3 regions of the Streptomyces sp. JK94 genome follow, and region 2 is predicted to be linked to each of the others. Evidence: predicted binding sites of a transcription regulator. Region 2 holds the regulator's gene; each other region holds the start of a gene.

Region 1 (7,854 bases), on a different contig from region 2:
AAGCCGATGCGCTCGGCTGCGGCGGCGGCCTCGGCGAAGGCGCCGACGACGTCGTCCAGGTCGCGCCGGGTCATCGCCCTGCCGGTGGCCTCGTCCGCGCCGATGCGCAGGCCGGAGGGGCCGACGGCGGGGGCGTCGGCGAAGGGCGGCTCGCCCTGCCTGCGGACCATGCCGATGTGCCAGAGCTGCGGCACGATCGTGCCGCCCGCCGCGTGCACCGCCGCGGCGACCTTCGCCCACCCGGCGAGCTGCTCCTCGCCGTGGAAGCGGGGCACGCGGTCGCTCTGCCCGGCGGACTCGTGGCCGACGTAGGTGCCCTCGGTGACGATCAGGCCGACTCCGGCGGCGGCGCGCCGGGAGTAGTACGCGGCCACGTCGTCGCCGGGGACGCCGCCCGGGGAGAACATCCGGGTCATCGGGGCCATGGCGATGCGGTTGGGCACGGTCAGGCCGTTGATGGTGGCCGGGCGGTCGAGGATCCGGGCGGCGCGGGTGGCGGCCTCGGCGGAGGTGGCGGTCACGTGGGGGCTCCCTGGGAGGTACCGGTCGGTATGTGCATACGCATGCAGCTCTGCCGGGGACAACGGGGCCGCCCGTGCCGCCCATTCCGGCCGCCCGCCCTTCGTGGTCCGGATCACACCCGGGGGGCGTCGCCGCACCGCGGTCCGGCCGCGGGAAAAGCCCGAGGGCGGCACCCCCTGTCGGGGAGTGCCGCCCTCGGTCCGTGGGACGGTTGATCGACCAGGTCGATCAGAAGTCCATGTCACCGCCCGGCATGCCGCCGGGGGCGCCGCCCGGGGCGGCCTTCTCCGGCTTGTCGGCGATGACGGCCTCGGTGGTGAGGAACAGCGCGGCGATGGAGGCGGCGTTCTGCAGGGCGGAACGGGTCACCTTCGCCGGGTCGATGATGCCTTCGGCGATCATGTCGACGTACTCACCGGTCGCGGCGTTCAGGCCGTGGCCGACGGTCAGGTTGCGGACCTTCTCCACGATGACGCCGCCCTCGAGACCGCCGTTGACGGCGATCTGCTTCAGCGGGGCCTCCAGGGCGAGCTTCACGGCGTTGGCGCCGGTCGCCTCGTCACCCGTCAGCTCCAGCTTCTCGAAGACCTGGGAGGCCTGGAGCAGGGCCACGCCGCCACCGGCGACGATGCCCTCCTCGACGGCCGCCTTCGCGTTGCGGACGGCGTCCTCGATGCGGTGCTTGCGCTCCTTGAGCTCGACCTCGGTGGCGGCACCGGCCTTGATGACGGCCACGCCGCCGGCCAGCTTCGCCAGGCGCTCCTGGAGCTTCTCGCGGTCGTAGTCCGAGTCGCTGTTCTCGATCTCGGCGCGGATCTGGTTGACGCGGCCGTTGACCTGGTCGGTCGAGCCGGCGCCGTCGACGATGGTGGTCTCGTCCTTGGTGATGACGACCTTGCGGGCGCGGCCCAGGAGGTCCAGGGTCGCGTTCTCCAGCTTGAGGCCGACCTCCTCGGAGATGACCTCGCCGCCCGTGAGGATGGCGATGTCGCCGAGCATGGCCTTGCGGCGGTCGCCGAAGCCCGGGGCCTTGACGGCGACGGACTTGAAGGTGCCGCGGATCTTGTTGACGACCAGGGTCGACAGGGCCTCGCCCTCGACGTCCTCGGCGATGATCAGCAGCGGCTTGCCCGACTGCATGACCTTCTCCAGGAGCGGCAGCAGGTCCTTGACGTTGCCGATCTTGGAGTTGGCGATCAGGATGTACGGGTCGTCGAGCGACGCCTCCATACGCTCCATGTCGGTGGCGAAGTACGCCGAGATGTAGCCCTTGTCGAAGCGCATACCCTCGGTGAGTTCCAGCTCCAGACCGAAGGTCTGGGACTCCTCGACGGTGATGACGCCTTCCTTGCCGACCTTGTCCATGGCCTCGGCGATCAGCTCGCCGATCTGGGTGTCGGCGGCGGAGATGGAGGCCGTGGAGGCGATCTGCTCCTTGGTCTCGACGTCCTTCGCCTGCTCCAGCAGGGCGGCGGAGACGGCCTCGACGGCCTTCTCGATGCCGCGCTTCAGGGCCATCGGGTTGGCACCGGCCGCGACGTTGCGCAGGCCTTCCCTGACCAGGGCCTGGGCGAGAACGGTCGCGGTGGTCGTACCGTCACCGGCGACGTCGTCCGTCTTCTTGGCGACTTCCTTGACCAGCTCGGCGCCGATCTTCTCGTACGGGTCCTCGAGCTCGATCTCCTTGGCGATGGAGACACCATCGTTGGTGATCGTGGGGGCGCCCCACTTCTTCTCGAGGACGACGTTGCGGCCCTTGGGGCCGAGCGTCACCTTGACGGCGTCCGCGAGCTGGTTCATGCCGCGCTCGAGGCCGCGCCGTGCCTCCTCGTCGAACGCGATGATCTTGGCCATGTGAAGTGGTCCCTCCAGGACTGGGGGTGATTCCTTCGGACCGCGCCCGCGCCCGCGACGGACGGCTCGCCGGCCGTGTGGTTCCTTCCCCACCCGGCCTGCGGGCCTCACCGACCCGGTCCTTCGTTGTCACTCTCACCTTCAGAGTGCTAACGCCAATGATTAGCACTCGCCCCTGTCGAGTGCAAGCGCCTTCCGGGGATCGGCCCGGCCGCCCGGCCGCCCGCACCACCCGGCGCGGCCCCGTGCGGGCCCCCGCGGGCAGGCCGAAGGGCCCGCACCTCCGGGGAGGTGCGGGCCCTTCGGAGAAGAACCGTTCGCTTGCGGTGGCCGAACGTCTCAGGCGCTGAGGCGAACCATGTCGGCCTGCGGGCCCTTCTGACCCTGCGAGATCTCGAACTCGACCCGCTGGCCTTCTTCGAGGGTGCGGTAGCCGTCCATCTGAATCGCGCTGTAGTGGACGAAAACATCCGCACCACCGTCGACCGCGATGAAGCCGTACCCCTTCTCCGCGTTGAACCACTTGACGGTGCCCTGAGCCATGCCTAACTCCCCTATTACTGGCCCTTGCACAGATCCGCACTTCGCGGACCCGGGTCAGACCTCGCCCCCCACGACCGGGGGCGTGCGCCGGAACGCGTCGACCGCGGCTGAATGTATCTGTCCAACTGCCGTCTGCAACAGGTCAGTCGGACGAGAAATCTGGACGCACCCGGCCCGGAATGTGGCGAGAATTCGCCTGAATTCGGGTCAAGTCGGGGCAGACAAAGGGCTCAAAAGCCGCGAAATACGCCCGCATTTTGGCTGCATCTTGTCGGGCGTACCGGGGGAATGCGGGATTCTCGATCTTTCGATCGGCGGCGCTTTCCCCAACTCTACCGCGCTCAATCCCATGGAATTGCCCCCTCCGTTTCTCTTGCGGAGGGGGCGGTCCGATGAACGCGGCGTCACTGCGACGACCGAAGGCAATCGCGGGGCGGGTCAGCCGCCGGCGACCGCCGGGATGATGGAGACGCCCGCGCCGTCCGGGGTGGCGGTCTCCAGGCCCTGCTCGAAGCGCACGTCGTCGTCGTTGACGTAGACGTTGACGAAGCGGCGCAGCTTGCCCTGGTCGTCCAGGACGCGGGCGGCGATGCCGGTGTGGTTCTTCTCCAGGTCGGCGATGACCTCGCCGAGGTTCGCACCGTCGGCGGCGACCTCGGCCCTGCCGCCGGTGTAGGTGCGCAGGATGGTGGGGATGCGGACGGTCACGCTCATGCGAGGCCAGCCTCTCGGAAGGAGTCCAGGTTCGGGCGGATGGTGGCGGTGAGGCCGGTGCCGGCCACCGCGTCGAGGGTCTTCAGACCGTCGCCGGTGTTGAGGACGACGGTGGTGAGGGACGGGTCCAGGACGCCGTTCTCGATCAGCTTCCTCGTGACGCCTACCGTCACGCCGCCCGCCGTCTCCGCGAAGATGCCCTCGGTGCGGGCGAGCAGCTTGATGGCGTCGACGACCTGCTCGTCCGTCACGTCCTCCACCGCGCCGCCGGTGCGGCGCGCGATGTCGAGGACGTAGGGGCCGTCGGCCGGGTTGCCGATGGCCAGCGACTTGGCGATGGTGTCCGGCTTCTGCGGGCGTACGACGTCGTGGCCGGCCTTGTAGGCGGTGGACACCGGCGAGCAGCCCTCGGCCTGGGCACCGAAGATCTTGTACGGCCTGTCCTCGACCAGCCCGAGCCTGATCAGCTCCTGCAGACCCTTGTCGATCTTCGTGAGCTGGGAGCCGGACGCGATCGGGACGACGATCTGGTCGGGCAGCCGCCAGCCGAGCTGCTCGCAGATCTCGTACGCCAGCGTCTTGGAGCCCTCGGCGTAGTACGGCCGCAGGTTGACGTTGACGAAGCCCCAGCCCTCGCCGGCCGGGTCGCCGATCAGCTCGGAGCAGAAGCGGTTCACGTCGTCGTAGTTGCCCTCGATGCCGACGAGCTCTCCGCCGTAGACGGCGGCCATGACGACCTTGCCCTGCTCCAGGTCGTGCGGGATGAACACGCAGGAGCGGAAGCCCGCGCGGGCGGCGGCGGCGCCGACGGCCCCCGCGAGGTTGCCGGTGGAGGAGCAGGAGAGGGTGGTGAAGCCGAAGGCGCGGGCGGCCTCGATGGCCTGGGCGACGACGCGGTCCTTGAAGGAGTGCGTCGGGTTGCCGGAGTCGTCCTTGACGTACAGACCGCCGGTGACGCCCAGCTCGCGGGCCAGGTTGTCGGCCTTGACCAGCTGGGTCCAGCCGGGGTTGATGTTCGGCTTGGTCGCCACGTCGGCGGGGACGGGCAGCAGCGGGGCGTAGCGCCAGATGTTCGCGGGGCCCGCCTCGATGCGCTTCCGCAGCTCCTCGGTGTCGTAGTCCGAGAAGTCGTAGGCGATCTCCAGCGGGCCGAAACACTCCTCGCAGGCGAAGACCGGGCCGAGCGGCACGCGGTGACCGCACTCGCGGCAGGAGAGCGCCGCGGCGGGGCCCAGGTCGACGGAGCCGGCGGGGGTGGTGGTGCTTTCGGCAGTCTGCACAGCCATGTGAGGCGAGGCCCTTTCTCCTCATCTTCCTCACGACGCATCTCGCCGTGAGACGGATTTGGCACCTTCCCTAGTCGGGAGCCTCGCCACGTCCGCGTGACGGGAACCGACTGGAGGGTTGCCGGGGCTTCAACGGGCCGTATCCCTCTGCCCCTCTGGATGAGCGGTATTCGATTGTTGTGCGGGGCGCGTGGCGACCCCCGGCATGCGGTGGTGCTGCGCGTTGTTCAAGACTGTAACCGAAGGCCAGGACGGTTGAGACAGTCGTCCGTACCGCGAGATGGATCACAGAGGAGCCACCGACCGTGCTGGAAGAAGTCGAGCGCTGGCTGGGCGCACGGTCCTGGTCCGTGACGGACCGGCCGCTCCAGCGGCTCCTGACCGCCAAGCGCGCCACCGGGCAGACGGTGAGCGTGGTGCTCCCCGCCCTGGACGAGGAGGCGACGGTCGGCGACATCGTCACGGTGATCCGCCGGGACCTGATGGGCCCGGACCCGCTCGTCGACGAGGTGGTGGTGGTCGACTCCGGGTCGCGCGACCGCACGGGGGCGGTGGCCGCGGCGGCGGGCGCCCGGGTCGTGCACCGCGACGCGATACTCCCCCGCGTCCCGCCCGTCCCCGGCAAGGGTGAGGTGCTGTGGCGCTCGCTGCTGGTCACCGGCGGCGACATCGTCTGCTTCGTCGACGCCGATCTGCGCGAGTTCTCCGCCGACTTCGTCGCCGGGATCGTGGGCCCGCTGCTCACCGACCCGGACGTGCACCTCGTCAAGGCCATGTACGACCGCCCGCTCGGCGCCGCTCCCGGGCAGGGCGGCCGGGTCACGGAGCTGATGGCCCGCCCGCTGCTGAACATGCACTGGCCGCGGCTGGCCGGCTTCGTCCAGCCGCTCGGCGGCGAGTACGCGGCCCGCCGCTCCCTGCTGGAACGGCTCCCCTTCCCCGTCGGCTACGGCGTCGAGCTGGGCCTGCTGGTCGACGCCCTGCACCTGGTGGGCCTGGACGCCCTGGCGCAGGTCGACGTCGGCGTCCGCAGGCACCGGCACCAGGACGGCCAGGCCCTGGGCCGGATGTCCGCCGCGATCTACCGCACCGCCCAGCTCCGGCTGGCCCGCGGCCACCTGGTCCGGCCGTCCCTCACCCAGTTCGAGCGGGGCGCCGCCGGCTTCGAGCCGCGCACGTACTCCGTGGACACCGAGGAACGGCCTCCCATGACGGAGATCGCGGAGTACGCGGCCCGCAGGGTGGCGTGACCCTCCGGGCCGGGCGGGCGCGTCCGCCCGGGACACCGTGTGACCAAATCGGCGCCGGGGTGACGCCCGGGCACGTTTGAGGTTCTGGGGGCCGGGCTAGGTTGAGGCGTATGGCTTCAAGCTTCGGTGCTGCTCAGGTGCTGGTCGCCTCCAATCGGGGGCCCGTCTCGTACGAGGTGCGTGAGGACGGTTCGCTGCACGCGAAACGCGGTGGTGGCGGGCTGGTCTCCGGACTGTCGGCCATCGGGCCGGACGCGGGGGCGCTGTGGGTGTGCTCCGCGCTGAGCGACGGCGACCGCGAGGCGGTACGGCGCGGGGCCGGCGAGGACGGCGTGCGGATGCTGGACGTGCCGGCCGACGTGCACGCCGACGCGTACAACGGGATCGCCAACTCCGTGCTGTGGTTCGTGCACCACATGCTCTACCAGACCCCCCTGGAGCCGGTCTTCGACGCGGAGTTCCGGCGGCAGTGGGCCTCCTACGAGGCGTACAACCGGGCCTTCGCCGAGGCGCTGGCCGAGGAGGCCGCCGAGGGTGCGGTCGCGATCGTGCAGGACTACCACCTGACGCTGGTCCCGGGGATGCTCCGCGAACTCCGTCCCGACCTGCGCATCGGGCACTTCTCGCACACGCCGTGGGCGCCGGTCGACTACTTCCGGATGCTGCCGGACGACATCGCCGGGCAGGTGCTGCGCGGCATGCTCGGCGCCGACCGGCTCGGGTTCCTCACCCGGCGCTGGGCCGACGCCTTCACCGCGTGCTGCGACGCGCTGGTGGGCGGGACGGGCGGCACGGAGATCGGCGTGCACGGGCTCGGCGCGGACGCGGACTTCCTGCGCAAGCGGTCCCACGAGGCCGACGTGGACGAGCGGATGGCCGCGCTGCGGGCGGAGATCGGTGAGGGACGCCGGACGATCGTGCGGGTGGACCGTACCGAGCTGTCCAAGAACATCGTGCGGGGGCTGCTGGCCTACCGGCAGCTGCTCACCGACCGGCCCGAGTGGCGCGAGCGGGTCGTGCACGTGGCGTTCGCCTACCCGTCGCGGCAGGACCTCGCCGTGTACCGGGACTACACCGCCGAGGTGCAGCGGGTGGCCGAGTCGATCAACGACGAGTTCGGGACGGCGGGGTGGACGCCGGTCGTGCTGCACGTGAAGGACGACTTCGCACGGTCGCTGGCCGCGTACCGGCTGGCCGACGTGGCCCTCGTCAATCCCATCCGGGACGGTATGAACCTGGTCGCGAAGGAGGTGCCGGTCGTCTCCGACGAGGGGTGCGTGCTGGTGCTGTCGCGGGAGGCGGGGGCGTACGAGGAGCTGGGCGAGGACGCGGTGGCGGTGAACCCGTACGACGTGTCGGGGACGGCCCGGGCGCTGCACGAGGCGCTGTCGGTCGGCGCCGGGGAACGGGCGGAGCGGTCGAAGCGACTGGCCGCGGCGGGGACGGCGCTGCCTCCGGCACGGTGGTTCCTGGAACAGCTGGACGCGTTGAGGCGCTGACCGCCGGGTGTCCCCGGCCGGGGCAGGGGCCGGTGGGGGCGGGGCACACGGGGCGACGGCGCGGGGCGGGCGCGGGCGGCGACGCCGCCGGGCACGCGGGCCCGGCGGCGCAGAGCAGCACACGGCCCGGCGGCGCAGGGCGGGCCGGCGACGCAAGGCGGGCACGCGGGCCGGCGACGCAGAGCA
Region 2 (7,854 bases):
CCACCCCGCCGCCACCGACCGGCAGTCGCCCAGCCACCCCCCGACGACCAGGACCACTCCACAGCCACCTCGCCACCGCCGGCCGGCGGTCGCCGGCCCGCCGTCAGGACCAGCGGCCGGTGCGGGCCAGCAGGACGGCGGTCGCGGCCGTGCCCGCGGTGGAGGTGCGCAGGACGCTGCGCCCCAGGCGGTAGGGCTTCGCGCCCGCCTCGGCGAAGAGGGCCAGCTCCTCGGGGGAGACGCCCCCCTCGGGGCCGACGACCAGCACGATCTCCCCCGCGGCGGGAAGTCCGGCGGCGGCCAGGGGTGCGTCGCCGCTCTCGTGGAGGACGGCGGCGAAGTCGGCGACGGCCAGAAGTGAGGCAACCTGCTTGCTCGTCGCCGCGTCCGCGACGTCGGGGAAGCGGACCCGGCGGGACTGCTTGCCGGCCTCGCGGGCCGTCGCCCGCCACTTGCCGAGCGCCTTCAGGCCGCGCTCGCCCTTCCACTGCGTGATGCAGCGGGACGCCGCCCAGGGCACGATCGCGTCGACGCCGACCTCGGTCATCGTCTCGACGGCCAGCTCGCCGCGGTCGCCCTTGGGCAGGGCCTGTACGACGGTGACGCGGGGCCGCTCCTCGGGCTCCTCGTGGACGCGCTCCAGGCCGCCGACGACGAGGCGGTCCCTGCCCTCGGCCGCCTTCACCACGCCCTCGGCCCAGCGTCCGCGTCCGTCGGTGAGGACGAGGTCCTCACCGGTGCGCAGCCGCTTCACGGAGACGGCGTGCCGCCCCTCGGGGCCGTCGAGGACGTACTCCCCGCCGGGCAGGTCCGCCGGCCGCAGGGAGTCCACCACGAACACCGGTGCCGTCATCGACCGGTACCTCCCGTCACGTAGTCCGACAACGCTGTCCCGGCGGCGGCGAGTTCGGCCGCCAGCACCTCCACCAGCTGCCCGGCGGGCAGTTCCCGGGCCATCCGGTGGCCCTGGCCCGCCCACAGCGCCATGCCCTGGGCGTCGCCCGCCTTCGCCGCCGCCTTGCGCAGCGGCGCGGTGAGGTGGTGCACCTCCGGGTAGGCGGCGGGGGCGTAGCGGCCGTGCTCGCGCAGGAAGCGGTTGACCAGGCCGCGGGCGGGGCGGCCGGAGAAGGCCCGGGTCAGTTCGGTGCGCACGAACAGGGGGTTGGTCAGCGCCTGCTTGTGCAGGTCGTGCGCGCCGGACTCGGGGGTGGCGAGGAAGGCGGTGCCGAGCTGGGCCGCGCTCGCGCCGGCCGCGAGGACCGCGGCGATCTGGCCGCCGCGCATGATGCCGCCGGCGGCGACGACGGGCAGGCTCACCGCCTCCCGGACCTGGGCGACCAGCGACAGCAGTCCGGTGCCGGCGCCGCCCGTCTCGGGGTTGTCGCGGTGGGTGCCCTGGTGTCCGCCGGCCTCGACACCCTGCGCGATCACCGCGTCGGCGCCGGACCGCTCGACGGCCCGGGCCTCCTCCGCGGTGGTCGCCGCGACCAGGGCGAAGGTGCCGACGCGGTGCAGGGAGTCGACGACCTCGCGGCTCGGGACGCCGAAGTGGAACGACACCACCGGCACCGGGTTGTCCAGCAGCACCGCGAGCTTGGTGTCGTAGCCGTCGTCGCGGCCGCTGTCGGGGTCGCCCAGCTCCGTCTCGTACCAGGCGGCCTCGCCGGCGAGCTGGTGGGCGTAGAGGCCGACGGCGGCGGCATGCGAGGGCGCGGCGTCGGTGCCCGTGAGGGAGCCGGCGCCCGCGCCGGGGGCCTTCTCCGGCTGCGGCATGAAGAGGTTGACGCCGAAGGGGCGGCCCGTCAGCCCCCGCAGCTGCTTGATCTCCTCGTACATCCCGTCCGCGGTCTTGTACCCGGCGGCCAGGAATCCCAGCCCTCCCGCCTCGCAGACCGCGGCGGCGAGCTGCGGCACGGAGACGCCGCCCGCCATGGGCGCCTGCACGATCGGGTAGGGGAAGAGATCGGTCAGTGCGGAGGACATGACGGCATGTTGTCACGTCCGGTGAGCGGGCCCGAATCCGGGCTTCCGTTGGCATACGCCAGGAGCACCCGCCTCGGGAGCTCCTGGCGCGGGCCCGTGTCAGCGCCCGTTGAAGGCGTCCTTCAGCCGCGAGAACAGCCCCTGCTGCCCCGGCTGGAACTGCCCCTGCGGGCGCTCCTCGCCGCGCAGCTTCGCCAGCTCGCGCAGGACGCGCTCCTGCTCGGCGTCGAGCTTGGTCGGGGTGGTGACCTCCACGTGGACGATGAGGTCGCCCCGGCCGCCGCCGCGCAGGTGGGTGACGCCGCGACCGTGCAGCGGGATCGACTGGCCGGACTGGGTGCCCGGGCGGATGTCGACCTCCTCCACGCCGTCGAGGGTCTCCAGCGGCACCTTCGTGCCGAGGGCCGCCGCCGTCATCGGGAGGGTGACGGTGCAGTGCAGGTCGTCGCCGCGGCGCTGGAAGGTGGAGTGCGGCAGCTCGTGGATCTCGACGTAGAGGTCGCCGGCGGGGCCGCCGCCGGGGCCGACCTCGCCCTCGCCCGCGAGCTGGATGCGGGTGCCGTTGTCGACGCCGGCCGGGATCTTCACGGTCAGCGTGCGCCGGGACCGGACCCGGCCGTCGCCCGCGCACTCCGGGCACGGGGTCGGGACCACGGTGCCGAAGCCCTGGCACTGCGGGCAGGGGCGCGAGGTCATGACCTGGCCCAGGAAGGACCGGGTGACCTGCGAGACCTCACCGCGGCCGCGGCACATGTCGCACGTCTGGGCCGACGTGCCGGGGGCCGCGCCCTCGCCGTTGCAGGTGTTGCAGACGACGGCCGTGTCGACCTGGATGTCCTTGGTCGTGCCGAACGCGGCCTCGTCCAGCTCCACCTCGATACGGATCATCGCGTCCTGGCCCCGGCGCGTGCGCGAGCGCGGCCCGCGCTGCGACGCCGTACCGAAGAACGCGTCCATGATGTCCGAGAAGTTCCCGAAGCCGCCCGCGCCGAAGCCGCCCGCGCCGCCGCCGGCGGCCTGCGAGAGGGGGTCGCCGCCGAGGTCGTAGACCTGCTTCTTCTGCGGGTCCGACAGCACCTCGTAGGCGGCGTTGATCTCCTTGAACCGCTCCTGGGTCTTCGGATCGGGGTTGACGTCCGGGTGCAGCTCGCGGGCGAGCCTCCGGAACGCCTTCTTGATCTCGTCCTGGGAAGCGTCGCGGCGCACGCCGAGTACGGCGTAGTAGTCCGTGGCCACCTACGACTCCGCCAGGATCTGTCCGACGTACCGTGCCACTGCGCGTACCGCTCCCATCGTTCCCGGGTAGTCCATGCGGGTCGGTCCGACCACGCCGAGCTTGGCAACCGCCTCGCCGCCCGAACCGTAGCCCACCGACACGACGGACGTGGAGTTGAGTCCTTCGTGGGCGTTCTCATGACCGATACGGACGGTCACGCCCGGATCCTTCGCCTCGCCGAGCAGCTTGAGGAGCACGACCTGCTCCTCCAGCGCCTCGAGGACGGGTCGGATCACCAAGGGGAAGTCGTGCCCGAAGCGGGTCAGATTGGCGGTGCCGCCGATCATCAGCCGCTCCTCGTTCTCCTCGACCAGCGTCTCCAGCAGGGTGGAGAGCACGGTGGAGACCGTACCGCGGTCCTCGGCCTCGAAGGCCTCGGGCAGATCCTCGACCAGGCTCGGCACGTCCGTGAAGCGACGGCCCGCGACCCGGCTGTTGAGCCGCGCCCGCAGGTCCGCCAGGGACGACTCCCCGAAGGGCGCCGGGCAGTCGACCATCCGCTGCTCGACCCGCCCGGTGTCCGTGATCAGCACCAGCATCAGGCGCGCGGGCGCCAGCGCCAGCAGCTCCACGTGCCGCACCGTCGAGCGGGTCAGCGACGGGTACTGCACGACGGCGACCTGCCGGGTCAGCTGCGCGAGCAGCCGCACCGTGCGGGCCACCACGTCGTCGAGGTCGACGGCACCCTCCAGGAAGTTCTGGATGGCGCGCCGCTCGGGCGCGGTCATCGGCTTGACGCCGGCCAGCTTGTCGACGAAGAGCCGGTAGCCCTTGTCGGTCGGGATGCGCCCCGCGCTGGTGTGCGGCTGGGCGATGAACCCCTCGTCCTCCAGGGCCGCCATGTCGTTGCGCACGGTGGCCGGGGAGACGCCGAGGTTGTGCCGCTCGGTGAGGGCCTTGGAGCCGACCGGCTCCTCGGTGCCGACGTAGTCCTGGACGATGGCGCGCAGCACCTTCAGCCTGCGTTCACTGAGCATCGCGCACACCTCCAGAAGTCGTCCGCCCGGTGTTCCCCTGGCACTCACCCCATGCGAGTGCCAGACTTCCCCGGCCCAGTGTACGGCCGTGGGGTACGCCCCCGGCAAGGCCGGGGCCGCGCCGCCGTGTGCGCGGGGGCCGTACCGCTAGCGTCGTCGTCGTGACGGTGACTTGGGAAGAACTGGGATGGGAGCGGCTCGCCGCCGGGGTGGGCCGCTGCCGGCTGCCGGGGTGGGACTGCACGGCGGGGCTGGTCGTCGGCGCGGGCGCGGCGCTGGTGGTGGACACCGGGTCGAGCCTCGGCGAGGGGGCCCGGCTGCGCGCGCAGGCGCAGCGGCTCGCCGGTCACCGTGTGACGCATCTCGCGCTGACCCACCCCCACTTCGACCACGTCTTCGGCGCGGCGGCGTTCGCGGGCGCGGAGGTCTACGGCGCGGTGGGCACGGGCGTGGTGTTCGCGCGGGGCGGACACGGACGGGAGGCGCTGCGGTCGGACGCGGTGGCGGAGGGGCTGGACGCGCGGGCCGCGGAGGAGGCGGCCGACGCGCTGGCCGGCGTGCGCCACGAGGTGTGCGGCGAGTGGACGCTCGACCTGGGAGGCGGCCGGCAGGTGCTGCTGGCCAACGTGGGCCCGGGGCACACCGGCCACGATCTCGCGGTGCTGGTGCCGGGCGACCCGGAGGTCGTCTTCTGCGGTGACCTGGTCGAGGAGTCCGGCCGGCCGCAGGCGGGCCCCGACGCCGTACCGTCGCACTGGCCGGCCGCCCTGGACCGGCTGCTCGACCTGGGCGGCGAGGACGCGCGGTACGTGCCCGGTCACGGAGCGGTGGTGGACGCGGCGTTCGTCCGCTCCCAACGGGACGCGCTGGCCGCCCGTTTCGGCGTGTCGCGCTGATCACGGCACGCGGATTCCTCGTATCGTCCTCAGAATGCGCCAGTACTCCGCCGACCTGACCCCTCCGTGGAAGAAACCGCAGCCGGTACCGGAGGTCCCGGCCGATCCCGGCCTGGTGGTCGAGGAGCCCGGCACCGGGTTCTGCGGGGCGGTGACCGGCTGCGAGGCCGGCACGGTGACCCTGGAGGACCGCTTCGGCAAGCGCCGGGTCTTCCCGATGGAACCGCGCGGCTTCCTGCTGGAGGGACGGGTGGTGACGCTGGTGCGGCCGTCGTCCGGTCCGGTACGGCCCACCCGTACGGCATCCGGTTCGGTCGCCGTCCCCGGCGCCCGCGCCCGCGTGGCGCGTGCCGGGCGGATCTACGTCGAGGGACGGCACGACGCCGAACTGGTCGAGAAGGTGTGGGGCGACGACCTGCGCATCGAGGGTGTCGTCGTGGAGTACCTGGAGGGCGTGGACGACCTGCCCTCGATCGTCGCCGACTTCGCGCCGGGGCCGGACGCCCGGCTGGGGGTGCTGGTGGACCACCTGGTGCCGGGGTCCAAGGAGTGGCGGATCGCACAGGGGGTGACGAGCGAGCACGCGCTGGTCGTCGGCCACCCCTACATCGACGTCTGGGAGGCCGTGAAGCCGTCGTCGCTGGGGATCGGCGGCTGGCCCCGGGTGCCGCGCGGGCAGGACTGGAAGACGGGCGTGTGCCGGGCCCTGGGCTGGCCGGAGAACACGGGCGCCGCCTGGCAGCGGATCCTGGGGCGGGTGCGGTCGTACAAGGACCTGGAACCGGAGTTGCTGGGCCGCGTGGAGGAACTCATCGACTTCGTGACGGCCCCGCCCTCCTAGGGGGCCCGGCCGTCTCGCGCCGGGACCGGCCGCGGGTCGTCGGCCGTCGGCGCCCGGGCCGGCCGGGCCGGGTTCCGGCCGGGGCCGACCGCCGGCCGTCGGCCGAACGGCCATCGCGTCCGGGCCGGCCTGGCGGGAACCGGCCGGATGGTGTCGGGACCGGCCGCGGGTCGCCGGCCGTCGGCCGAACCGCCGTCGCACCCCAGCCGGCCTGGCCGGGTACCGGCCGGATCGCGCCGGGGCCGGTCGCCGGCCGGCACCATGGAGTCGGCCGGATCCGGACGCGGACCCTGCCCCGTGACGGCGCCGGAACGTCTCAGTCCACCAGGTCCCGGACCACCGCGTCCGCCAGCAGGCGCCCCCGCAGCGTCAGCACCGCCCGCCCCTCCTCGTACGGGCCCTGCTCCAGCAGCCCGTCCGACAGCGCCCGGCGCGACGCCGCGAGCCCCTCCTCCCGGAGCAGGGCCAGCGGCACCCCCTCCCGCAGCCGCAGCTCCAGCAGGACGCGCTCCACGCGGCGGTCCTCGTCCGCGAGGACCTCACGGCCGGCCCCCGGCGACCGTCCCGCCGCCAGCGCCGCCGCGTACGCGCCCGGGTGCTTCACGTTCCACCAGCGCACGCCGCCCACGTGCGAGTGCGCGCCGGGTCCCGCGCCCCACCAGTCGGCGCCCCGCCAGTACAGCTCGTTGTGGAGGCAGCGCCCCGCGTCCGAGGTGGCCCAGTTCGACACCTCGTACCAGTCGAAGCCCGCTGCCGACAGCCGCTCCTCCGCGATCAGGTACCGGTCGGCGTGCACGTCGTCGTCGGTCGTCGGGACCTCGCCGCGCCGGATGCGGCGGGCGAGCCGGGTGCCCTCCTCGACGATCAGGGCGTACGCGGAGACGTGGTCGGGCCCGGCACCGAGCGCGGCGTCGAGGGTCGCGCGCCAGTCGTCGTCGGACTCTCCGGGGGTGCCGTAGATCAGGTCCAGGTTGACGTGGTCGAAGCCGGCCGCGCGGGCCTCGGCGACGCACGCCTCCGGGCGGCCCGGGGTGTGGGTGCGGTCCAGCACCTTCAGGACGTGCTGTCGCGCGCTCTGCATGCCGAAGGAGATCCGGTTGAAACCGCCCGAACGGAGGGTGTCCAGGTACGCCGGGTCGACGGACTCGGGATTGGCCTCCGTCGTGACCTCCGCGTCCGCCGCGAGGCCGAACTCGTCGCGGATCGCCCGCAGCATCCGCACCAGGTCACCGGCGGCCAGCAGGGTGGGTGTGCCACCGCCGACGAAGACCGTGCGGACCTCGCGGGGGTCGTCGCCGAGCACCTTGCGGGCGAGGCGGACCTCGTCGACGAGCGTCTCGGCGTAGTTGTCCCGGGAGGCGAGGACGCCGCCGGTGCCGCGCAGCTCGGTGGCGGTGTAGGTGTTGAAGTCGCAGTAGCCGCAGCGGGTCGCGCAGTACGGCACGTGCAGGTAGAAACCGAGGGGGCGGTCGGCGGCGCCGGCGAGCGCGGACGCCGGGAGGGCGCCGTCGGCGGGGACGGGTTCGCCGTCGGGGAGTGCGGAGGGCATGCGGTCCATTGTCCCGCACCCGTCCCGTACCCCGGCCGTCACTTGGCCTGGAGCACCAGCAGCGCCAGATCGTCCTCCGGGGGCCGCGCCCCGAACTCGTGCACCAGCCGCCTGATGCGCTCCGCGACCAGGCCGGCGTCGAGCCCCGCGCACCCGGCGAGCACCGCCGCGAGCCCGTCCCCGTCGTCGAACTGGCGCGAGCCGCTGCGCCGCTCGGTGACGCCGTCCGTGACGCACAGCAGGGTGTCGCCGGACCGCAGGTCGAAGGTCTCGCTGATGTACGTCGCGTCCTCGACGACCCCGAGCAGGGTCTGCGGCTGGGCGACCGCGCG
Region 3 (7,854 bases), on a different contig from region 2:
CTCGCCCAGCGGCTGGCGACGGACTTCAGCACCGATCCCCGCTTCGACTCCCCCCGCGCCGTCCAGCTCCGCCTGCCCGGCTTCGACCTCGCCTCCCTCGGCGACCTGGGCCGCAAGGTACGCCGGGTGTACGAGGCCACGGCCCACTACCCCGAGCGGGTCGCCGAGCGTGCCGACGACGCGTACCTCGACGAACTGGCCCGAGCCGTCACCGGCTCGCTGGGCGGGAAGGCCGGTATCGCCCCCCGACTCTATCTGCGCAAGCTGGTGGCCGACGTCCTCGACCGGGTCGACACGTTCGGTGACTTCGACCCCCGCGCCCACTACACGCTGACGGTCAGGGCCGCGGAACTGGACGAGGTGGAGCGCAACGCGGCCGCGAGCGCCGGGGACGTGGACCTGGAGCTGCCGTGAGCGCCGACGCGCTGGACCTGCTCGATCCGATCCTCACGCATCACATCGTCAACACGCTCGGCTGGCGCTCCCTGCGGCCCCTCCAACAGGAAGCCATCGGTCCACTGCTGGCGGGCCAGGACGCCGTGCTGCTGGCCCCCACGGCCGGCGGCAAGACCGAGGCCGCAGCCTTCCCGTTGCTGACCCGTGCCCAGCGGCAGGGGTGGAAGGGCACCGGCATCCTCTACGTCACGCCGCTCAAGGCACTGCTGAACAACCTGTGCCCGAGGCTGGAGACGTACGCGGGCTGGGTGGGCCGGACGACGGAGCTGTGGCACGGGGACGTCGCGAGCAGCCGACGCCGCCGCATCCTGGCGCAGCGCCCGGACGTCCTGCTGACCACGCCGGAGTCGCTGGAGGCGATGCTGGTCAGCACTCATGTGGACCATCGGGCGTTCTTCTCCGGGCTGCACAGCGTCGTGGTCGACGAGGTGCACGCCTTCGCGGGTGACGACCGGGGCTGGCACCTGCTCGCCGTACTGGAACGACTCCAGCGGCTCGTGGGACGGCCGGTCCAGCGAGTGGGACTGTCCGCCACCGTCGGCAACCCCCGGGAACTGCTCGCCTGGCTTCAAGGGTCCGGACGCGGCGAGCGGCCCGGACGGGTCATCTCCCCCGGAGTGACGCTCCCCGGTCCCGAGCGATCGGCTCCGGCGGACCCGCCGTCGTGCGATGTGGAACTGGACTACGTCGGATCGGTGGCCAACGCGGCAACGGTGATCGCGGCCCTGCACCGGGGCGAGAAGCGCTTGGTGTTCTGCGAGAGCAGGCGAACGGTCGAGGAGCTGGGCGAGCAGCTCCGGCTCCGGGGCGTCACCACGTTCCTCTCCCACGCCTCGCTCTCCACCGACGAACGACGGCGGGCCGAGCAGGCCTTCGGGGAGGCCCGGGACTGCGTGATCGTATCGACGAGCACCCTGGAACTAGGCATCGACGTCGGCGACCTCGACCGCGTCGTCCAGCTCGACGCGCCCGCCACCGTGGCCTCCTTCCTGCAACGCCTCGGCCGCACCGGGCGGCGTCACGGCACCCGTCGCAACTGCCTCTTCCTCGCCCTGGACGACGAGGGTCTCCTGGCCGCCACCGCACTGCTCCTGGCCTGGTCGCGTGGCTGGGTCGAACCGGTGACCCCACCGGGTGAGCCGCGACACCTCGTGGCCCAACAGCTTCTCGCGCTCTGCCTTCAGGAGCACCGGGTCGGAGAGAACCTGTGGCAGGAGTGGTGGGGCGGCCTCGACCCGTTCGGCACCGCCGCCGAACCGGTCGTACGGCATCTGGTGGAACAGGGCTACCTGGAGCGGGACTCGGGCACGCTGTTCATCGGGCCGGAGGCCGAACGCCGGTTCGGCCACCGGCACTTCATGAACCTGACGGCCTCGTTCACCGCGCCCCCCGAATTCACCGTGCTCAGCGGGCGGACGGAGATCGGGCGCACCGATCCCGACCTGCTCACCGAGGAGACCGACGGCCCGCGCAAGCTACTGCTGGCCGGCCGCAGCTGGCTGGTGACCTACATCGACTGGCGGCGCAGGCGCTGCTTCGTGGAACCAGTGGACGAGGGCGGACGCGCCAAGTGGAGCGGCTCGGGGGCACATCGCGTCCGGTCCTTCACGCTGGCCCGCGCCGTGCGGGACGTGCTGCTCGGCGACGACCCGCCCGTGGTCCTGACCCGCCGGGCGAAGGCCGGACTGGCGGAGGCCCGCGAGAACCACGTGGACGTGGTGCATCCGGCGGGCACCGTCATCACCCGTCGCGGAGCCAAAGACGTGCGCTGGTGGACCTTTGCCGGCCATCGGGCGAACGCCACCCTCGCCGCCTCCCTGCCGTCGGTCGTTCTGCGTCACCGGCTCGTCGACGACCGGTTCGTGCGACTGCGCGACGACGTGACCGCGCCGTCGTGGCGGGCGGCGGTTGCGGATGCCGAGGCGGGTCTCACCCTGCCCGAGGTGGACCCCGGCGCGGTCCGCGGCCTGAAGTTCGCCGAAGCCCTCCCCCCTCGCCTTGCGGAGGCCACCCTCGCGGCCCGCCTGACGGACGAGGAGGGGGCCCGGGCGGCTCTCGCGGAGCCTGTGAGGTTCGTCAGGGGGATCGCCCTGTAAGGGGGCGCGGGGAACTGCGCGAGCAAGCCCCACGCCGCCGCACCCGGTGCCGAACCCTCCGGGGCAGACGCGAACCCGGCACCACAAGCGAGGATGCCCAGCCCCCGCAGGGGGCTGGGCACCGTCAGCTCAGCGCAGCGCTCAGTGGGCGTGGCCGTGGCCGTGGCCCGCGGCGGCCGGCTCTTCCTCTTCCTTCTTCTCGACGACCAGGGTCTCGGTCGTCAGGAGGAGGGAGGCGATGGAGGCGGCGTTCTCCAGGGCGGAGCGGGTGACCTTCACCGGGTCGATGACGCCGGCCTTGACCAGGTCGCCGTACTCGCCGGTGGCGGCGTTGAAGCCCTGGCCCTTGTCGAGCTCGGCGACCTTGGAGGTGATGACGTAACCCTCCAGGCCGGCGTTCTCGGCGATCCAGCGCAGCGGCTCGACGGCGGCGCGGCGGACGACCGCGACACCGGTGGCCTCGTCGCCGGTCTTGCCGAGGTTGCCCTCGAGGACCTTGACGGCGTGGACCAGCGCGGAGCCACCACCGGAGACGATGCCCTCCTCGACCGCGGCGCGGGTCGCGGAGATGGCGTCCTCCAGACGGTGCTTGCGCTCCTTCAGCTCCACCTCGGTGGCGGCGCCGACCTTGATCACGCACACGCCGCCGGCCAGCTTCGCGAGGCGCTCCTGGAGCTTCTCGCGGTCCCAGTCGGAGTCCGTGGACTCGATCTCGGCCTTGATCTGCGCGATCCGGCCGTCGACCTCGTCACGCTTGCCGGCACCGTCGACGATCGTGGTGTCGTCCTTGGTGACGGTGATGCGGCGGGCGGTGCCGAGCACCTCGAGGCCGACCTGGTCGAGCTTGAGGCCGACCTCCTCGGAGATGACCGTGGCGCCGGTGAGGACGGCCATGTCCTGCAGCATCGCCTTGCGGCGGTCGCCGAAGCCGGGGGCCTTGACCGCGACCGCGTTGAAGGTGCCGCGGATCTTGTTCACGACGAGGGTGGAGAGGGCCTCGCCCTCCAGGTCCTCGGCGATGATCAGCAGCGGCTTCGAGGCGCCCGCCTGGATGACCTTCTCCAGCAGCGGCAGCAGGTCCCCGATGGAGGAGATCTTGCCCTGGTTGATGAGGATGTAGGGGTCGTCGAGGACGGCCTCCATGCGCTCCTGGTCCGTCACGAAGTACGGCGACAGGTAGCCCTTGTCGAAGGCCATGCCCTCGGTGAAGTCCAGCTCCAGACCGAAGGTGTTGGACTCCTCGACGGTGATGACACCGTCCTTGCCGACCTTGTCCATCGCCTCGGCGATGAGCTCGCCGACCTGCTGGTCCTGGGCGGACAGCGCGGCCACGGCGGCGATGTCGGACTTCTCGTCGATCGGGCGGGCGGTGGCGAGGAGGTCCTCGGACACGGCCGCGACGGCCGCGTCGATGCCCTTCTTCAGCAGCGCCGGGGAGGCACCCGCGGCGACGTTGCGCAGGCCCTCGCGGACCAGCGCCTGGGCCAGCACGGTGGCGGTGGTCGTACCGTCACCCGCGATGTCGTTGGTCTTGGTCGCCACCTCCTTCACCAGCTGCGCGCCGAGGTTCTCGTACGGGTCCTCGATCTCGACCTCGCGGGCGATCGTGACACCGTCGTTGGTGATGGTCGGGGCGCCGAACTTCTTGTCGATGACGACGTTGCGGCCCTTGGGGCCGATCGTCACCTTGACCGTGTCGGCAAGCTTGTTGACGCCGCGCTCGAGGGCGCGACGGGCGTCCTCGTCGAACTTCAGGATCTTCGCCATGGGAGCGTGAGCCCTCTTCCGGAAAGTCTTGGGGTTATACGGCACTGCGCCCCGGGCGCCCGGCTTTTTAATGGTCGCGGGAGCCAGGGGCGCAGCTGAAAAGCCAGGTACTTCGGTGAACTACTTCTCGACGATCGCGAGCACGTCGCGGGCCGAGAGGACGAGGTACTCCTCGCCGTTGTACTTCACCTCGGTGCCGCCGTACTTGCTGTAGAGCACGACGTCGCCGACGGTGACGTCGAGCGGAAGACGGTTGCCGTCCTCGAAGCGGCCCGGGCCCACGGCCAGGACGACGCCCTCCTGGGGCTTCTCCTTGGCGGTGTCCGGAATGACCAGGCCCGAAGCCGTGGTCTGCTCGGCGTCGAGCGGCTGGACCACAATGCGGTCCTCGAGCGGCTTGATGGCAACCTTGGAGCTGGCGGTCGTCACGATCCGACCTCCCCCTTCGGAGATCTCACGGGGTTAACTGTCTGAGGTGGCGACCAGGTCGATCCGTCGTCGCGGGTGCCGGACCTGCCCGTCGCTGTGTTGGCACTCTCCAGTGGGGAGTGCCAGACCCGAGACTATGACCGCGATTAGCACTCGGTCAAGCGGAGTGCCAATGCCGGCGGCGCGTGGCGGGATTTCCCGTGGCCGCCGGTGCCGTGAGACGCCGCTCTCCGGGCCGGAACTCGCCGGGGCAGCCGCCTCCGGGACCCCGGCTTTCGGCCCGGGCGGCCCCTCCTCGGGCGGCCCCTCCTCGGGCGGCCTCCTCCTCGGGCTGCGGGCTGCGGGCTGCGGGCTGCGGGCTGCGGGCTGCGGGCTGCGAACGACGGACGGGCTGAACGGGACCGGCCGGAGTCACCGGTCAGAGGTAGTCCTCCAGGCGTCCCACCCTCAGCCCCTGCTCCTCGATCGTCTCCAGCAAACGTGCCGTGCGCGCGCCCAGTCCCCGGCCCGTGGGGTGGTCCGGGTCGACGGTCACGATGTCACCGGGGTGGAGGCGGCGCTCGCCGCGGGTGTAGGTGAGGTCGCCGTCGGCGTTCAGGGCCGCCCGCCACAGGACGACCGCCGTGACGCCGCAGCCGGCGGCGGCGCGCAGGGTCGTGGTGTCGTACGTGCCGTAGGGCGGGCGGAGGAGGTGGGGGCGGACGCCGAAGCGGGACGCGAGCTTGGTCTGCTGGCCGCAGATCTCGGCGCGCTGGCCCGCGTGGGGCAGGCCGCGCAGGGAGCGGTGGTCGAGGGTGTGGTTCTGCAGGCTCGCGCCGACCGAGCGCAGCCGGGCGAAGTGGCCGTAGGCCGGTCCGGCGACCGTGTCGGTGAGGAACAGGGTGACCGGGAGGCGCCGTTCGCGGATCAGGGCGGTGAGGCCCGGGTCCCGCTCGGCGCTGTCGTCGAAGGTGAGGAAGACGACCGGGTCGGTGGTGCGGACGTGGTCCACGACGGGCGGCAGGTTCCGCTCCCGGTCGCCGCCCTGGGCGGGCTCGCCGGCCGCCGGGTGCTGCGCGGGGCCGGCGAACTGGGCGCAGCCGGTGAGGAGTACGGCGGCCAGGGCGGCCCCGGCCGGCCGGAGCCGCCCGCGCCTCACAGGTAGTCCTCCAGCCGGGCCACCGCGTATCCCTCGGCGGTGACCTTGTCGAGGAACGCGCGGACCATGTCGCGCATGGTGCCGTCCCAGTCGTCCTCGCCCCGGAAGTGACTGAGGACGATGTCGCCGGGGTGGATCTCCCGGTCCCACTCGCGGTAGTCCCAGTGGTCGGCGAAGACCTCCTCGTTCCAGATCGGGACGTACGCGATGCCGCAGGCCTTGGCCGCCCGCAGGGTGTCGCGGTCGTAGTTGCCGTAGGGCGGGCGGAAGAGGGTCGGGCGGGTGCCGTAGCGCTTCTCGATCACGTCCTGCATGCCGCAGATCTCGCGCTTCTGCCCGGCGTAGGACAGGCCGGGCAGGTAGGGGTGGTTCAGGGTGTGGTTGTTGAGGGTGACGCCCCGGTCCTGCATCTTCTTGAAGTAGCCGTAGTCCTCCTTCACCAGGTAGTCGCTGAGGAAGGCGGTGTACGGGATCTTCAGCTCGCTCATCATCCGCAGGAACGCCGGGTCCTTCTCGGCGCCGTCGTCGATGGTGAGGAAGACGATCCTCTCCTCGGTGGGGACCGAGGTGAAGACCGGCGGGAGGTTCTCCTGGCCCCTCACCTCGAAGCCCTTGCGCGCCTTGATCCGCGGCTTCTTCGCGGGCGGCGGCGGGGCCGCCAGCGGGACCCTCTTCAGGTTCCAGCGTTTGGCGGCGGCGGCCCGGGCGGCCTGGGCCGCGCGCAGCTTGGACGCGTAGGCGTCGAGCGCCCGGGCCTCGGGGGCCCGCAGGGGCTGCTGCCCGGCGGCGCCCTCCATCTCGGAGGCGTCCTGCGCACAGCCGGAGGCGAGGGCGGCGACGACGAGGGCGGCGACACCGCCGCGCATCCGGAGCCCCGGGGAGGGCGACCGGAAAGCCCTGAACATCCGGCTTTTGTCAGTTTGTACGACTGCTCGCATGGTGCCGGATCCTCGCAGTCCCCGGCCGTCGGACCCCGCCCGACACCGCACCGGAGGCACACCGTCCACCGACTGGCCCACAATGTCCCGGTGAACGACCTCGACGCCCTCCTCGCCCTGCTCACCCCCGAGGGCCGCGCCCTCCTCGACGAGGTGCGCGGCACCGACCCCGCGCGGGAGCTGGCGGTCGCCACCCGGCTGCGGCGCACGCACCCCGCCGAGCTGGTGTCGGCGGCGCTCGGACAGGCGCGGCTGCGGCAGCGGGCGGTGGCGAAGTTCGGGGCCGAGGACGCCGGGCGGATGTTCTTCACGCCCGACGGGGTCGAGCAGTCGACGCGGGCGAGTGTGGCCGCGTACCGGGCCGGGCGGATGTCGGCCCTGGGCGTGGCCTCCGTCGCCGACCTGTGCTGCGGGATCGGCGGCGACGCGGTGGCGCTGGCCCGCGCGGGCATCCGGGTGCTGGCCGTGGACCGGGACCCGGCGACGGCCGCGGCGGCCCGTGCCAACGCCGAGGCGCTGGGGCTGGCCGAGTTGATCGAGGTGCGCGAGGCGGATGTCACCGAGGTGGACACCGCCGGGTACGACGCCGTGTTCGTCGACCCGGCGCGGCGGGGCGGGCGGGGCCGCGTCTTCGACCCCGAGGCCTACTCGCCGCCGCTGTCCTGGGCGGTCGGGGCGGCCCGTGCGGCCTCTCGCGCCGCCGCGCTGAAGGTCGCGCCCGGGATTCCGCACGACGCGGTGCCGAAGGACGCCGAGGCCGAGTGGATCTCCGACGGCGGGGACGTGAAGGAGGCGGTGCTGTGGTTCGGCACCGCACCCGGGGCCGTGGGCGCCACGCTGCTGCCGGGGCCCCGCACCGTGCTCGGCACCGGTCTGCCCGACCCGGCGGTCCGCACGCCCGGACGGTACCTGTACGAGCCGGACGGCGCCGTCATCCGCGCCCACCTGGTCGCCGAGGTCGCCGAGCAGGTCGGCGGCGGGCTGCTCGACGCGACGATCGCCTACGTCACCGCGGACGAGCTGCGGCCGA

What was found. The regulator HrcA, encoded in region 2, represses chaperone genes, less so after heat shock. The targets are predictions, from matches to a motif close to TTNGCACTCNGNNNNNCNGAGTGCNAA.
Region 1: groL (chaperonin GroEL) is a predicted target of HrcA. The motif match lies at 2,503-2,529, and genes of this name have one in related genera.
Region 3: groES (co-chaperone GroES) is a predicted target of HrcA. The motif match lies at 4,895-4,921, and genes of this name have one in related genera.

What each region holds. Positions count from the first base shown of each region.
Region 1 covers NZ_JBSICH010000025.1:133,434-141,287, forward strand. Annotated here, with positions in the region: gene ACVV2G_RS22565 (NADH:flavin oxidoreductase) at 1-521, opposite strand, end outside; gene groL (chaperonin GroEL) at 751-2,376, opposite strand; gene ACVV2G_RS22575 (cold-shock protein) at 2,716-2,919, opposite strand; gene ACVV2G_RS22580 (MoaD/ThiS family protein) at 3,358-3,633, opposite strand; gene thrC (threonine synthase) at 3,630-4,919, opposite strand; SAM riboswitch class I at 4,938-5,085, opposite strand; gene ACVV2G_RS22590 (glucosyl-3-phosphoglycerate synthase) at 5,225-6,169, shown strand; gene ACVV2G_RS22595 (alpha,alpha-trehalose-phosphate synthase (UDP-forming)) at 6,280-7,668, shown strand.
Region 2 covers NZ_JBSICH010000024.1:89,611-97,464, reverse strand. Annotated here, with positions in the region: gene ACVV2G_RS21565 (16S rRNA (uracil(1498)-N(3))-methyltransferase) at 104-853, opposite strand; gene ACVV2G_RS21560 (nitronate monooxygenase) at 850-1,983, opposite strand; gene dnaJ (molecular chaperone DnaJ) at 2,083-3,219, opposite strand; gene hrcA (heat-inducible transcriptional repressor HrcA) at 3,220-4,236, opposite strand; gene ACVV2G_RS21545 (MBL fold metallo-hydrolase) at 4,398-5,132, shown strand; gene ACVV2G_RS21540 (DUF3097 domain-containing protein) at 5,167-5,973, shown strand; gene hemW (radical SAM family heme chaperone HemW) at 6,290-7,522, opposite strand; gene ACVV2G_RS21530 (SpoIIE family protein phosphatase) at 7,561-7,854, opposite strand, start outside.
Region 3 covers NZ_JBSICH010000015.1:250,014-257,867, reverse strand. Annotated here, with positions in the region: gene brxD (BREX system ATP-binding protein BrxD) at 1-414, shown strand, start outside; gene ACVV2G_RS15765 (DEAD/DEAH box helicase) at 411-2,552, shown strand; gene groL (chaperonin GroEL) at 2,694-4,319, opposite strand; gene groES (co-chaperone GroES) at 4,440-4,748, opposite strand; gene ACVV2G_RS15750 (polysaccharide deacetylase family protein) at 5,167-5,886, opposite strand; gene ACVV2G_RS15745 (polysaccharide deacetylase family protein) at 5,883-6,752, opposite strand; gene ACVV2G_RS15740 (class I SAM-dependent methyltransferase) at 6,915-7,854, shown strand, end outside.